One region of the Granulosicoccus sp. 3-233 genome, then DNA from elsewhere that is predicted to be linked to it. Evidence: riboswitches for the same ligand, from Rfam matches in the RefSeq annotation. Region 1 holds a riboswitch; each other region holds the start of a gene.
What was found. A riboswitch is a leader RNA that binds a small molecule or an ion and turns the genes downstream of it on or off. The one in region 1 is predicted to bind cobalamin.

Region 1 (4,185 bases):
CTGCCGAGTTCACCAGAGGCATTGCGGTCTATCCAGCGGTATTCAGTCTTGTCGGTACGAGAAAAGACGAAACCATTCGTCGAGTCATTGCCTGTCGTGCTGTCGGAGGAAGAGGTGGCAGTTGTTGTATTGTTGCAAGGGTAGTCAAGGGTATCGAATGCTGGCGCATGTCTCATCAGGTCACCCCAGTCACCGGTGGCTGTACTGCCCCCCAGAGCAGCCGCGCAGGATTGATCGATCCAGGTGCTGCCCATCTCGCCATTGGCATTGCGCGCGATCCAGCGATACTCGGTCTTGTCACTGCGAGAGAAAACATAACCATCGCTGTTGCCTGACGGGATTTCACTGATTGTGGGTGGTGGTGCAGATACGGGTTCTGTCTGTGCATCCTGAGAGGCGCTGCCGCTGCGGGTCAGTGAAAACTGATCCGGAACGGCACCGTTGATGGCCTTGAAGTAGCAATCGGCTGTCTTGTCTTCGAAGTCGCAGAACAGGGCGCCTGCCTTCGCGCCCTGATCCGCGGTGTAGATGGAGGCGAAATAGTCACCGCCTCGTGCTTGCGAACGCACTTCCCGGCCACCCAGGCCCGAGACGAATGCGAAGGACTGGCCGGGTTGCAGGGCCATTTCACTGCCGGTATGTACCACCGTCTGCTGGCTGAAATCGCTGAGCAGATAGGTACGGGAATAGGCGTGTTCATGGGCCAGCGCTATCATGGCACCGGCATCCAGACAGGCATCATAGGTATCCCACTGACTGGGGCCGTTCTTGCTGCCGGTCTGCATCATGCGGTGTGGCTTGTGCCAACTGCAGATGCGCCAGCGATCGCTGCTGCCGGCAAAGGAGGATCTGATGAAGTCCGCGTAGCCGTCGTCGGCGGAGATACCCGATACCTCGGAGATTCCCGGCGCTACCTGAACCACTTCGACGTTGCCGTACTGGCATTTTGCCTTGACGCCGGTATTGCCCGAGCAGGAAAGTCCGGAAATGCGATCGATCCGCCTCTGTATCAGACGCTGGTAGAGCGGCCACTCGAAGTTTTCATGATTACCCACCAGCGTGAGTACCGGAAAGTCGGATCCCAGATGATTGTTCAGGTGGGCTTCCCAGGTGTTGGCGGTGTTTTCCTTGTAACCCAGATCTCCCTGGATCAGCAGCAGATCAGTGCCTTCACTGGCGATCAGTGACAGCACTGACTCTGCATGTTCGCCAACTCCCTGATCGCCGATGAAGGCCACTTTCAGAGAGGCAGAATGAGCGACGGAGGCAAACAGCAGGGAGGCGGTCAGGGTCATCTGCACGACCGGCGCCAGGATGCGTGATAATGAACTTTTCGAATGTCTCAAGGCGTAGTCCCTGGTTTTTCGCGTAAATCGGCCCGCAAGCTATCAGTCAATTCAAGCGGTTTCAGTTACAGGCTGGTATTGATCGGTTGCAATACGCATACCGGAGGCCGTCGTGGCGCCGTTCGTCCGGAGTGTTACGTGAACCCCTTTGCAACTTTCCCGACTGTTGGCCGGCGGGGCGACAAATAACCTCCTGAAACCTCCAGGGGGATGGATATGACAGTCGGGAAGTGTTTGTCACAACATCTCCGAAAGTGCAGCTTCATTCTGGTCGTCGGTCAGCGAACCGAGGGAAGGGTAACCGGGTAATGTCGCTGTTACCGGAAAACGACATGTTGACATCGGCATGCCTGTTACCCCAACATAGAGTGGTTCTGGTTCCTGCGGCACGCGCCGCAGGCTAAGAGGGAAACCGGTGAAATTCCGGCACTGCCCCCGCAACTGTAAGTGACAAGCCGCAGCCCATGATCCACTGATGTTCGCATCGGGAAGGGGGGCCCAGGCGTTGGAGTCACGAGTCAGGAGACCTGCCAGGCATCGATGAAACCAAGGGCGGAGGGTCCTGGAGTTGCTTGCGCTGCGTACTGCAGCGAAGTTGCGCCATGCCTTCCTTCCGTAACACTTCGGGGACGAAGAGACATGAGCATCACCGTATATTCCAAGCCGGCCTGCGTACAGTGCACGGCAACCACACGCGCTCTGTCGGCCAAGGGGCTGACGTTCACGATTGTCGATCTGACTCAGGATGAAGCCGCGTTCGAACTGGTACAGACGCTTGGCTACCGGCAGGCGCCGGTGGTCGTCGCGGGCGAAAGTCACTGGGGCGGGTTCCGACCGGACATGATCAATACTCTGGCATGACCCCTTGAGCGCGCTGCTCTATTACTCCAGCGCATCAGGCAATACGGAACGCTTCATCGGCAAGTTGAACCTGCTGGCAACTCGATTGCCGCAGGCCCTTGACGCGCCCGTGCCAATCATGGAATCACCGTTCGTGCTCATCTGCCCGACCTTTGCCGATGGCAAGGGCCGCGGAGCGGTACCCGGGCCAGTGATCCGTGCGCTGAACGACAAACGAATCCGTCATCAACTGCGTGGCGTCATCGCATCCGGCAACCGAAGTTTCGGGGCCACTTTCGCGCTGGCCGGTGATGTCATCGCTCGCAAGTGTCAGGTGCCAGTGTTGTATCGATTCGAATTGGCGGGCACATCCACAGATATTCAACTGGTCAGACAGGGACTGAAACGCTTTTGGACACAGCAATACTCGAACGAACGCTGAAGAGTGAGGTACCGCCGCTCGACTACCATGCATTGAATGCGATGCTGAACCTCTATGATGAGGATGGGCGCATTCAGTTCGATGCCGATCGTCAGGCGGCGAGACAATATTTTCTGCAGCACGTCAATCAGAACACCGTGTTCTTCCACTCGTTGAAGGAAAAGCTGGATTATCTGGTGGAGGAAGGCTATTACGAGGCGCAGGTGCTGGCATCCTATTCTCACGATTTTCTGGAGGATATCTGGCAGGCCGCTTTTGCGTTCAGATTCCGCTTTCCGACCTTTCTGGGAGCGTTCAAGTACTACACCTCCTACACCCTGACCACGCGTGACGGCGCTCGCTATCTGGAACGCTATGAAGATCGGGTGGTCATGGTGGCGCTTTCCCTGGCTCGCGGCGATGAGGACTTCGCGCGGCGTCTGCTGGAGGAAATTCTCAGTGGTCGTTTTCAACCGGCAACGCCAACCTTCCTGAACGCCGGCAAGGCGCAGCGAGGGGAGTTGATTTCCTGCTTTCTGCTGCGTCTGGAAGACAATATGGAAAGCATCGGGCGCGGCATCAACTCGGCCCTGCAGCTGTCCAAACGCGGCGGTGGTGTGGCCTTGTTGTTGACCAATATCCGCGAGCAGGGAGCGCCGATCAAGGGCATCGAAAACCAGTCATCCGGGGTCATACCCGTCATGAAGCTGCTGGAAGACAGTTTCTCCTATGCCAATCAACTGGGTGCGAGACAGGGGGCCGGTGCCGTCTATCTGCATGCCCATCACCCGGACATTCTGCGATTTCTGGATACCAAGCGAGAGAACGCCGATGAGAAGATCCGCATCAAGACCCTGTCTCTCGGCGTGGTCATCCCGGACATCACCTTCGAGCTGGCCCGCAAGAACGAGGACATGTATCTGTTCTCGCCACATGATGTGCAGATAGTCCACGGCAAGCCACTGGCCGATATTGCCGTGTCCGAGCATTATCACGACATGGTGAATGACTCGCGGATTCGCAAATCGAAGATCAATGCGCGTCTGCTCTTTCAGACCATTGCCGAGATCCAGTTCGAAAGCGGCTATCCGTACATCCTGTTCGAGGACACGGCCAATCGGGCGAACCCCGTGCAAGGGCGTATCTCCATGTCCAATCTGTGTTCGGAGATTCTGCAGGTGAATGAAGCCTCGACATTCAATGATGACCTGAGTTACCAGCATACCGGCACTGACATCTCCTGCAACCTGGGTAGTCTGAATATCGCAAAGGTCATGGATGGTGGCGAACTGGGACGCAGTGTGGCCACCGCAATACGAGCGCTGAGCGCCGTGTCCGAGATGAGTGCCATCGACAGCGTGCCCTCGGTGCGTCGTGGCAATGATGAGAGTCATGCCATCGGTCTGGGTCAGATGAATCTGCATGGCTATCTGGCTCGAGAACGCATTCACTATGGCAGCGAGGAGGGGCTCGATTTCACCAATATCTATTTCTGCACGGTGTTGTATCACTGCCTTCAGGCATCCCATGCACTGGCTCTGGAGAAGGGGCAGAGTTTTGCCGGGTTCGAGCAGTCCC
Region 2 (4,185 bases), on a different contig from region 1:
TTCATAGCGATCCCCCAGTACAACGACCATGTGCGGGCTCAACGACTGCAACGCATCGGCAAATCCGATCAGTCCCAGACCCATCGACTTGCTGATGGCCACGGTCGAGTCGGAGGCCAGCAGCATGTCGACGACACGGTCTACCCGATAACCATCGGTGCGAATGGCGTCAATGGTCAGACCATGTGCCTGTGACAGATGGGAGCCGGTGACCAGCAGCTGCAAGGCAATGCCATCAAGAATCTGCAATTCGTCCAGCAGTTCACGCAGTAATCCGTAGTCCGCGCGCCCACCGGTAATGACACAGATTCTGCGCTCAGTGCTCATCTGCCCGGCCGGTTCGCTGACGACAAGCTGCGCAGGTGCTGGAGTCATATCTCTGCAGTTGTTCGAAACCTGCCTGGAGGGAATCGACTGAACAGTCAGACATTGTAGAGTTCTGCACGATAGCGCTGCAGATTCTGTGGTTCGCACAGCCAGTCGATGGTGCGTTGCAGACCTTCGCGAATATCGACCTGTGGTCGATGGCCCGTCATTTCGATCATTTTCGAGTTGTCACAGACCAGTCGAGTCACTTCCGAGGCGGCAGGTCGGAGCCGCTGCTCATCGGTCACGAACACGGTGTCACTATTCATCAGCTCCCGAATCAGGTGCAAGGTATCTTCAATGGAGATTTCGGTGTTCGAGCCGATATTCACGACTTCTCCAATGGCCTCCGGACAACGCGCCAGGGCCAGAAACCCGCGGCAAGTGTCATCGACGTAATTGAAATCTCGTGTCGGTGACAGATCACCGAGCTGGATCTCCGGCTTGCCCGCCGCTATCTGGCAGATGATGGCCGGAATGACGGCGCGAGCGGACTGCCGCGGCCCATAGGTATTGAAGGGTCTGGCTATGCTCAAGGGCAGCTCGAAGGCACAGTGATAGCTCATGGCCATGGCGTCGGCGGCGATTTTCGATGCGCTGTAGGGCGATTGTGCCTGCAGCGGATGAGCTTCATCGATCGGCACATGACGAGCGGTCCCGTACACCTCGCTGGTGGATGTATGGATGAAACGACCAACCTGATTGTCCAGTGCGGCCTGGCACAGATTGAGCGTGCCATTGGCATTGGTGTCGAGATAACTGCTCGGCGCGACATAGGAATAGGGTATGGCAATGAGGGCTGCCAGGTGATAGATGACGTCGATCCCCTGCGTCAGCGCGCGGCAGAAATGGGCATCTCGTACATCACCACTGACAACTTCCAGTGCATCGGATTCCGCGGCTGCATCCAGCCATCCCCAGGAACCCAGAGAGTTATATTGCACGAGCGCCCTGACCTCATGGCCTTCGCTCAGCAACAGCTCGGTCAGGTGCGAACCGATGAACCCGTCTGCTCCGGTAACCAGGACTCGCTTGTTCTTGTTCATCAACCATCGGATATTTCGACAGGCGTTGGTCGCCACCCCGGTTTCAATCACGAAACATGCCCTCAGGCTCGGCTGTAACGCTCTGCATAACCCCCAAGTGGTGTATGCTTTGCGCATCGCAAGGTTCTGACCAAGATGAAAAGGGAACGAGGTGCAAGACCTCGGCTGCCCCCGCAACTGTAAGCAACGTCATTCACTGTGTGCCCACTGGATGGTTTCCGCATCCGGGAAGGGAGTGAACCCCTGCCCTTCCGGCCTGGCCGGAATCAGGCCGTTGTCAGCCAGGAGACCTGCCAGGCGATATGTCATCAACCAGCCTGGCGGGGTGTCCGGTGGAACATGAGAAGCGACAGCTGCAGGCCGTGTGCAAGCAGAGGCTGTCCAACCCTCTTCTTCTGCCACCACATGCTCCGTCGGCCACAACATGAGGTAGCGCGGGGTTGCGTTCCTGGCCTTCAATCGATAGCCCTGATCGGGCAAGCGTGCTGCCTGGCGCCAGTCGCCACGTACCGACGAATGCCTCACCCGGCTTTCCTCTGCGCTACTGGCTGCTGTGCACTCTGCCCTGTGTGACCTTGCTTGCTTCGGCGGCTCAGGCCCAGTCATCCGAGTCTGACTCGACACACTCCGTCGACGCCACTGCGACAACGGGCACGACACCTGACGCCATACTGGACACCATCCGAGCCATCGCCGAGGTGCCCTACCGTACCGGTGAGGTGATCAGCGAGGAGAGCACAGCCAGCCACAGTCGGATCGGTGCTGCCACGCTGCAACGGAGCAATAACACCCTGGCCGGTGTTCTGGCCCGGGAAAGTGGGGTGCAACATCGCCAGTCAGGCGGATTCGGCAGCTTTTCCAGCATCAGCATCCGGGCGGCTACCGGCGCGCAGACCGATGTCTATCTGGATGGCATCCTGCTCAACAGCGGCGGATCACCGGTAGTGGACCTCTCCACTCTGGAAGTACTCAACCTCGAATCCATCGACATCTACCGCGGCAGCACACCGCTGCAACTGGGTCATGGTTCGATCGGCGGTGCGGTCAATCTCAACACACTGCAGAGCCGTGCCGAACCCACCACACGAGTGCGACTGGGTGTCGGCAGTCTGGGCAGTCGGGAGCTGCAGCTGTCGCACCAGACCGTTCGAGGTGCATGGGACATGGTGGCCGCCATCAGCCATCGGCAGAGTGACAATGACTTCGGCTTCCTCAGCGACAACGGAACGCCGTTGAACCCGAATGATGACCGCCGCGAAAAGCGTCACAATGCCGATGCCCGCCGCACGACAGCCTTGCTGCGCACCGGCTACCGGCAGAACCGGGATAGCCGTACCGACCTGACTCTGCAGTTGTCGGCACGCGATCTTGGCGTACCCGAATTTCGCAACAACCCCGACAATGTGGCCAGTTACGATACCCGAGGTACACAGTTGCAGTTGTCACAGGTTCTCGACGGTCTGGGTCAGTGGAACAGTCGCCACGATCTGTACTGGCATGACAGCTCATCGCACTATCGAGACCTGCTCAGCCAGGTCGGACTGGGCGCGCAGGACGCAGAAAACGATTCGGACACACTGGGCGCCAAGACCTACTGGGAATATCTGGCCGACAGCGGTTCCCTCGGCCTGTCGCTGGATGTTCGCCGTGAACGTTTTGCCTCGAGCGACGCCAGGGATGACACAGCGGCCTTCGATGTCGACCGAGACCGCACACAGGCCTCCATTCACTATGTCTGGTTCGATGACAGTGAGACCTGGTCCCTCACCCCCGCCATCCGCTGGCAACAGGACGAGCTACGCGGAAAGAGCCCCGAATCATCCGCAGACCTGCCTTCCCGTCGCCGCTCATCGGATACGAGCCTGCAGATCGGTCTGGCCTACCGCCCGCCGGGGCAGGTCTCACTGACTGCCAATGCCGGCAGCTACTACCGGGAACCGTCCTTTGGAGAACTGTTCGGATCCAGCGGACTGGTAAACGGCAATCCCGATCTGCAACCCGAAGAGGGCTTCAATGTCGATGTCGGACTGCACTTTCGCAGTCAACGCTCGGCACTCAGCGCCACCGTATTCGGGAGCGACCGGGATGAACTCATTGTCACCACCTACAATTCCCGAGGCATTGGCGGTCCGGTCAATGCCGGAGCCGCGCGAGTCATCGGCCTCGAACTGGCAATGGATCTGGCCATTACCCCGCAACTGGATCTGAGCAGCAATCTCACCTGGCAGTCTGCGCGCAACCGCGACCCGGCGGCCGGATTCCATGACCGCTTTCTGCCAGGCGAAGCTCAGTTCGCCTGGTCCGGAAAACTGCAATACCAGCCCTCGCAGTTCAGCTTCTGGTACGAACTGGACGTACTGCGCAAACGCTTCTACGATCAGGCCAACATTCTGCCCGCTGCCGATAGCGAACTGCATTCGATCGGCATCGACTGGACGAATACGCAATGGCAGGCCACCCTTGGCATACACAACCTCGGTGATGACAACATCGAGGATTTCAATGGATTTCCCAAACCCGGGCGCACCTGGTCATTGACCCTGACTCGCACCCTGACATCGCCCACACCCTGACTTCACAAGGAAAAAATCGAATGACAATCAGAATCTCACAGGCACCCTCTGGCGGAGTTCTCCTGCCCTTCAGGCAACTGATGCGGGTCTCGGTGCTGGCAACTGCCATGATCGGTCTGAGCGCCTGCAGCTCCGACAGCGACGACTCGGCTGTTGGCGGTGACAACGTGGACCTGAGCGGCCAATACGCCTATGTGGCT
Region 3 (4,185 bases), on a different contig from region 1:
TGCCGCTGGCTGTCGGTACCTCCCTGGCCATGATCATTCCCACCGCCTTTGTCTCTGCCCGCGAGCATGCCAGACGTGGCAGTCTGAATACCGGGGTACTGCGATCCTGGATTCTGCCGGTGCTCTCAGGCGTCATCGCTGGAACCGCCATCGCCAGTGTGGCTGATGCTCGCGTTTTCCAGACGGTCTTCATGCTGGTCGCCGGCGTTCTGGCGCTGCGCATGCTGCTCGGCGGCGCGGGCTGGCAGATTGCGGACACTCTGCCGGGACGCGGCCTGCTGTCTCTGTATGGCGCCTTCATCGGTTTGCTGTCGGCCCTGATGGGGATCGGCGGAGGCGCTCTGTCAACCATGATGCTGACCCTGCACGGACGCCCGATCCATGAAGCAGTATCGACATCTGCCGGCCTGGGTCTCCTGATCGCCATTCCCGGTACCCTGGGTTACATCATCGTCGGTTGGCACAAACCCGGCCTGCCGCCGGATGCACTGGGTTACGTGTCACTGCTGGCTCTGTTCATCACATTGCCCGCCGCCCTGACAATGACCCGCCATGGCGTGCAGGCGGCGCATGCCAGATCACGGACGCAGCTGTCGAGACTGTTCGGCCTGTTTCTGCTGATGGTGACCTTCAGGTTCGTGGTGGCCGTCCTGTCTGGAATCTAGCCGAAAGCAAGGGGTCGGACCGGTATCGTGCGTCCTGTGCCAGTGCCCACCTGCCCGGTCTGTCGCGGATTCGCAGCTCCAGACTCAGCAGGACAGACAGTATCGACCCTGCGCCTGAGCCTCGTTTGAGGCAAAATAGGCTGTCAGGCATGCCGAGTGCCGTGAATATTGCAGACACACTGGCAGGTCGACCAGACGCAGGACGGTGCAAAGGTCCTCATGCCATTGCACTGTCTTGAGGCTCGTCCTGCAGCTCGGCATCCACCTGCCGTACACCGTATCGACCCGTTCTTCCATTCGGAGCATCCAGTACCCATGTCCAGTCGCCGCGTTACCTTGTTGGGCGGATCAGGTTTTGTCGGCTCTCAGCTGACCTATCGCCTGGCCACGAAATTTGATGAAGTCGTTGTTCTCACCCGACGGGCGCAGCGGGTTCGCACATTGCGAACCATGTCCAATGTTCATGCACAGGAAGTGGATGTGCACGATGCAGAAGCGCTGACGGCAGCACTGGCAGGTTCGGACACCGTGATCAATCTGATCGGCATCCTCAACGAGGGCGGCAGTCAGTCCAGGGGCAGCTTCTCAAGCGCACATTCAGAGCTGACCGGCAAGGTATTGAATGCCTGTGCAGCCGGCGAGGTCAGGCACTATCTGCACATGAGCGCTCTGAACGCCGATGCGGACAAGGGCTCCAGCGAATACCTGAGAACCAAGGGCGAGGCAGAGCAGCGGGTACGCGCCCACACAGGCAATACGACATGGACCATCTTTCAGCCGTCCATCATCTTCGGCGAGCACGATGCATTCTTCAACCGCTTCGCCGGCTTGCTGCGCGCTCTTCCGGTTTTTCCTCTGGCGGTTCCGGATGCCAGAATGGCCCCCGTGTTCATCGGCGATGTCTGCGATGTCATGATTGCCGCCATCGACGACCCTCAGGCTGCCGGCAGCACCATTCAACTGTGTGGTCCGCAGGACTACACGCTGCGGGAACTGGTGCAATACACGGCGGACACTGCCGGACTGTCGCGCACCATCATCGGCCTGCCGGACTGGGCTGCCAGGTTGCAGGCTCGCATCATGGAGTTCGTTCCCGGCAAACCCTTCAGCCGAGACAATTACCTCAGCCTGCAGACGCCGAGTGTCTGTGACAGTGACTGCGCCCGCCAGCCGACATCACTGGATGCCGTGGTACCCCGTTATCTGGGCAAGCGGGACTGGGCAGGTCGATTGCAGCAGAACCGTGCTGCGGCCCGTCGCTGAGCACGAGGCGCCCCGAGATCCGGTTTTCCGAGACTAGTGCAGCGAGCGTCGACGACGAGCCCCCTTGCGTCTGACCAGTGAGGTCGAGGCCGGAGTCGGCGATTCCGCCAGTTTTCCAGCCTCGCTCAGCAGCTCGCACAGAACACCCACTGCCGGCATGGACAGTTTCAGAGGTTCGGCGCGCTCATGGGCGAGTCGAAGCTCTTCATCGAAATCGCAGTCATCGGGAATCGACACCAGCCATTCCAGAAAGCCCAGGCGCCCCAGAAGCACGGCATCCTCGCGGTTTTTCTGCGGTTCGATAAGTCTGAGAATGATCCGATCCATTACCTGCATGGCGCCCTCCGCGCTCGTGGGCGGATGGCCGGACAGGTAATTTCAGGATGTGTCGGCAAGAAACTGACAGGCATCGCAAATCTCCTGACCGAGGCACCCCGCCCGGGTTGAGTTGACAAGCAATGGCAGGTCTCCTGACTTGTGGTTCAACGTTTACCGACCCTTCCCGGGTGCCGTACCCAGTGGGATTGTTCGGATCAACTCACCACTTACAGTTGCGGGGGCAGTCATGGAATTGGCCAACAGCTAAGAGGCCTCACCGTGTTCCCTTTTCATCCCGAGTCATGCCGACGACGGGAACCATCACATCGTGCAGACACACCACCAGGGTGCATCCGCTGTACCATTATTGGAAGTGCATCACGGGCTGTCAAGCTTGCCGGCCGCCTTGGCATCATATTCCGCAATGCGGCTGCGCCGTTCCTTGTACGGCAGCTTGCCAACCCGCCGTGCCAGTTCGTAGAAGGCAGACATGTCCTGCCCCGCTTCCTCGTACATGGCCTGAAAGGCAGGCACGTCACGCCGATAGGTGGATACGGCCACCAGGCGAGCGTTGTTCAGTTCACGCCGGAACCAGTTGTCGTAACCGGCATAGCCCCCCCATTGCTGTTTGAGCAAGTCATAGGCATCGCGCATGTTGTCGAACGTAGCCTGTTTGGCCGTGCGCATCGCCGCATCCGGCAAGTCCTGCGCGTACAGCGCCTGCAACTCGTCCCGGGTCTGTCTGAGCAAGCCCAGAAAGTCGACCACACGCTGCTGTGACGCATTGTAGGCCTCGATACGCTCGCTTTCGCCTCGTTCGGCCAGCCACTGCCGCACACCCTGCTGCTCCACGAAGGTGGCAAAGGCCTCATTGAAATTGCTGTCGTCCTTGACGTAGAGCACCTGATGCGCCAGCTCATGGAACAGAGTGCCCACAAAGCGTACATCCGTGCCCCGCAGCATGGTGTCCAGAACCGGGTCATCGAACCAGCCCAGTGTCGAATAGGCCGATGCCCCACCCACCGAGACATCGTAGTCTTCTGCCGCCAATTGCGCGGCGTACGCTTCGGCATCCGCCTTGTCGAAATAACCCCGATAACTGACGCAACCGGCGACCGGGAAGCACCAGGTTCTGGCCTGCAGGGAAAACTCCCCGGCTGCCACCACGTTCCAGGTAACCGCATCACGCCCGGTTTCCACATAGCTGTCATAGCTGTCGTTGTCCGGCAGTTGCAGACGCTCGACGGCAAACTGGCGTGCATCGACCAGCGTGCGCAGCTTGCCGCGCAGCTCTTCCGAGGTGGTGGCGTCAGCCAGCAGCTTGTCGATGGGCTCCCTGGCCAGCATCAATCTGACATGACCGCCGACGGCCTGTGAGTAGTAGCCCACATTGCTACAGCCACCCAGTACGGCAACAGTGGCTGCCAACAGACAGGCGGGGACCAGACGATTGATTCGCATCTACGAGAAGTCGAGCAGCTTCCGGGGATGGGCGGCAGTGTAACATTCAGTACATGCCCGCAATTCGCAACACGACGTCATGAAACACTACCTGGTTGGAGGTGCGGTGCGCGATCACCTGCTTGGACTTCCAGTCATCGATCGCGACTGGGTGGTCGTGGGCAGCACGCCTGCCGAAATGCTGCAGGCCGGCTTCAGGTCCGTCGGCAAGGACTTCCCGGTCTTCCTGCACCCGGAGAGTCACGAGGAATATGCGCTGGCTCGCCTGGAACGCAAGACCGGACCCGGCTACCACGGCTTCGAGTTCTCGACAGATTCGAGCGTGACGCTCGAGGAGGACCTGAGCCGTCGCGACCTCACCATCAACGCGATAGCGCAACGCGATGACGGCGAGCTGGTGGATCCGTACAATGGCAGACAGGACATCGAGAACCGGGTGCTGAGACACGTCTCGCAAGCCTTTGTCGAAGACCCTGTT

Region 2: another riboswitch for cobalamin. It lies ahead of ACUNV4_RS10525 (TonB-dependent receptor); the one in region 1 lies ahead of nrdH (glutaredoxin-like protein NrdH).
Region 3: another riboswitch for cobalamin. It lies ahead of ACUNV4_RS20400 (hypothetical protein); the one in region 1 lies ahead of nrdH (glutaredoxin-like protein NrdH).

The regions. Positions count from the first base shown of each region.
Region 1 is NZ_JBQYLE010000007.1:123,945-128,129, reverse strand. It holds gene ACUNV4_RS18510 (metallophosphoesterase) at 1-1,346, opposite strand, end outside; cobalamin riboswitch at 1,705-1,895, shown strand; gene nrdH (glutaredoxin-like protein NrdH) at 1,986-2,207, shown strand; gene nrdI (class Ib ribonucleoside-diphosphate reductase assembly flavoprotein NrdI) at 2,212-2,628, shown strand; gene nrdE (class 1b ribonucleoside-diphosphate reductase subunit alpha) at 2,598-4,185, shown strand, end outside.
Region 2 is NZ_JBQYLE010000003.1:277,916-282,100, forward strand. It holds gene neuC (UDP-N-acetylglucosamine 2-epimerase) at 1-375, opposite strand, end outside; gene ACUNV4_RS10520 (NAD-dependent 4,6-dehydratase LegB) at 423-1,412, opposite strand; cobalamin riboswitch at 1,517-1,724, shown strand; gene ACUNV4_RS10525 (TonB-dependent receptor) at 1,853-3,985, shown strand; gene ACUNV4_RS10530 (hypothetical protein) at 4,006-4,185, shown strand, end outside.
Region 3 is NZ_JBQYLE010000008.1:164,661-168,845, reverse strand. It holds gene ACUNV4_RS20410 (sulfite exporter TauE/SafE family protein) at 1-665, shown strand, start outside; gene ACUNV4_RS20405 (complex I NDUFA9 subunit family protein) at 981-1,928, shown strand; gene ACUNV4_RS20400 (hypothetical protein) at 1,962-2,264, opposite strand; cobalamin riboswitch at 2,372-2,584, opposite strand; gene ACUNV4_RS20395 (aminopeptidase) at 2,625-3,707, opposite strand; gene ACUNV4_RS20390 (multifunctional CCA addition/repair protein) at 3,787-4,185, shown strand, end outside.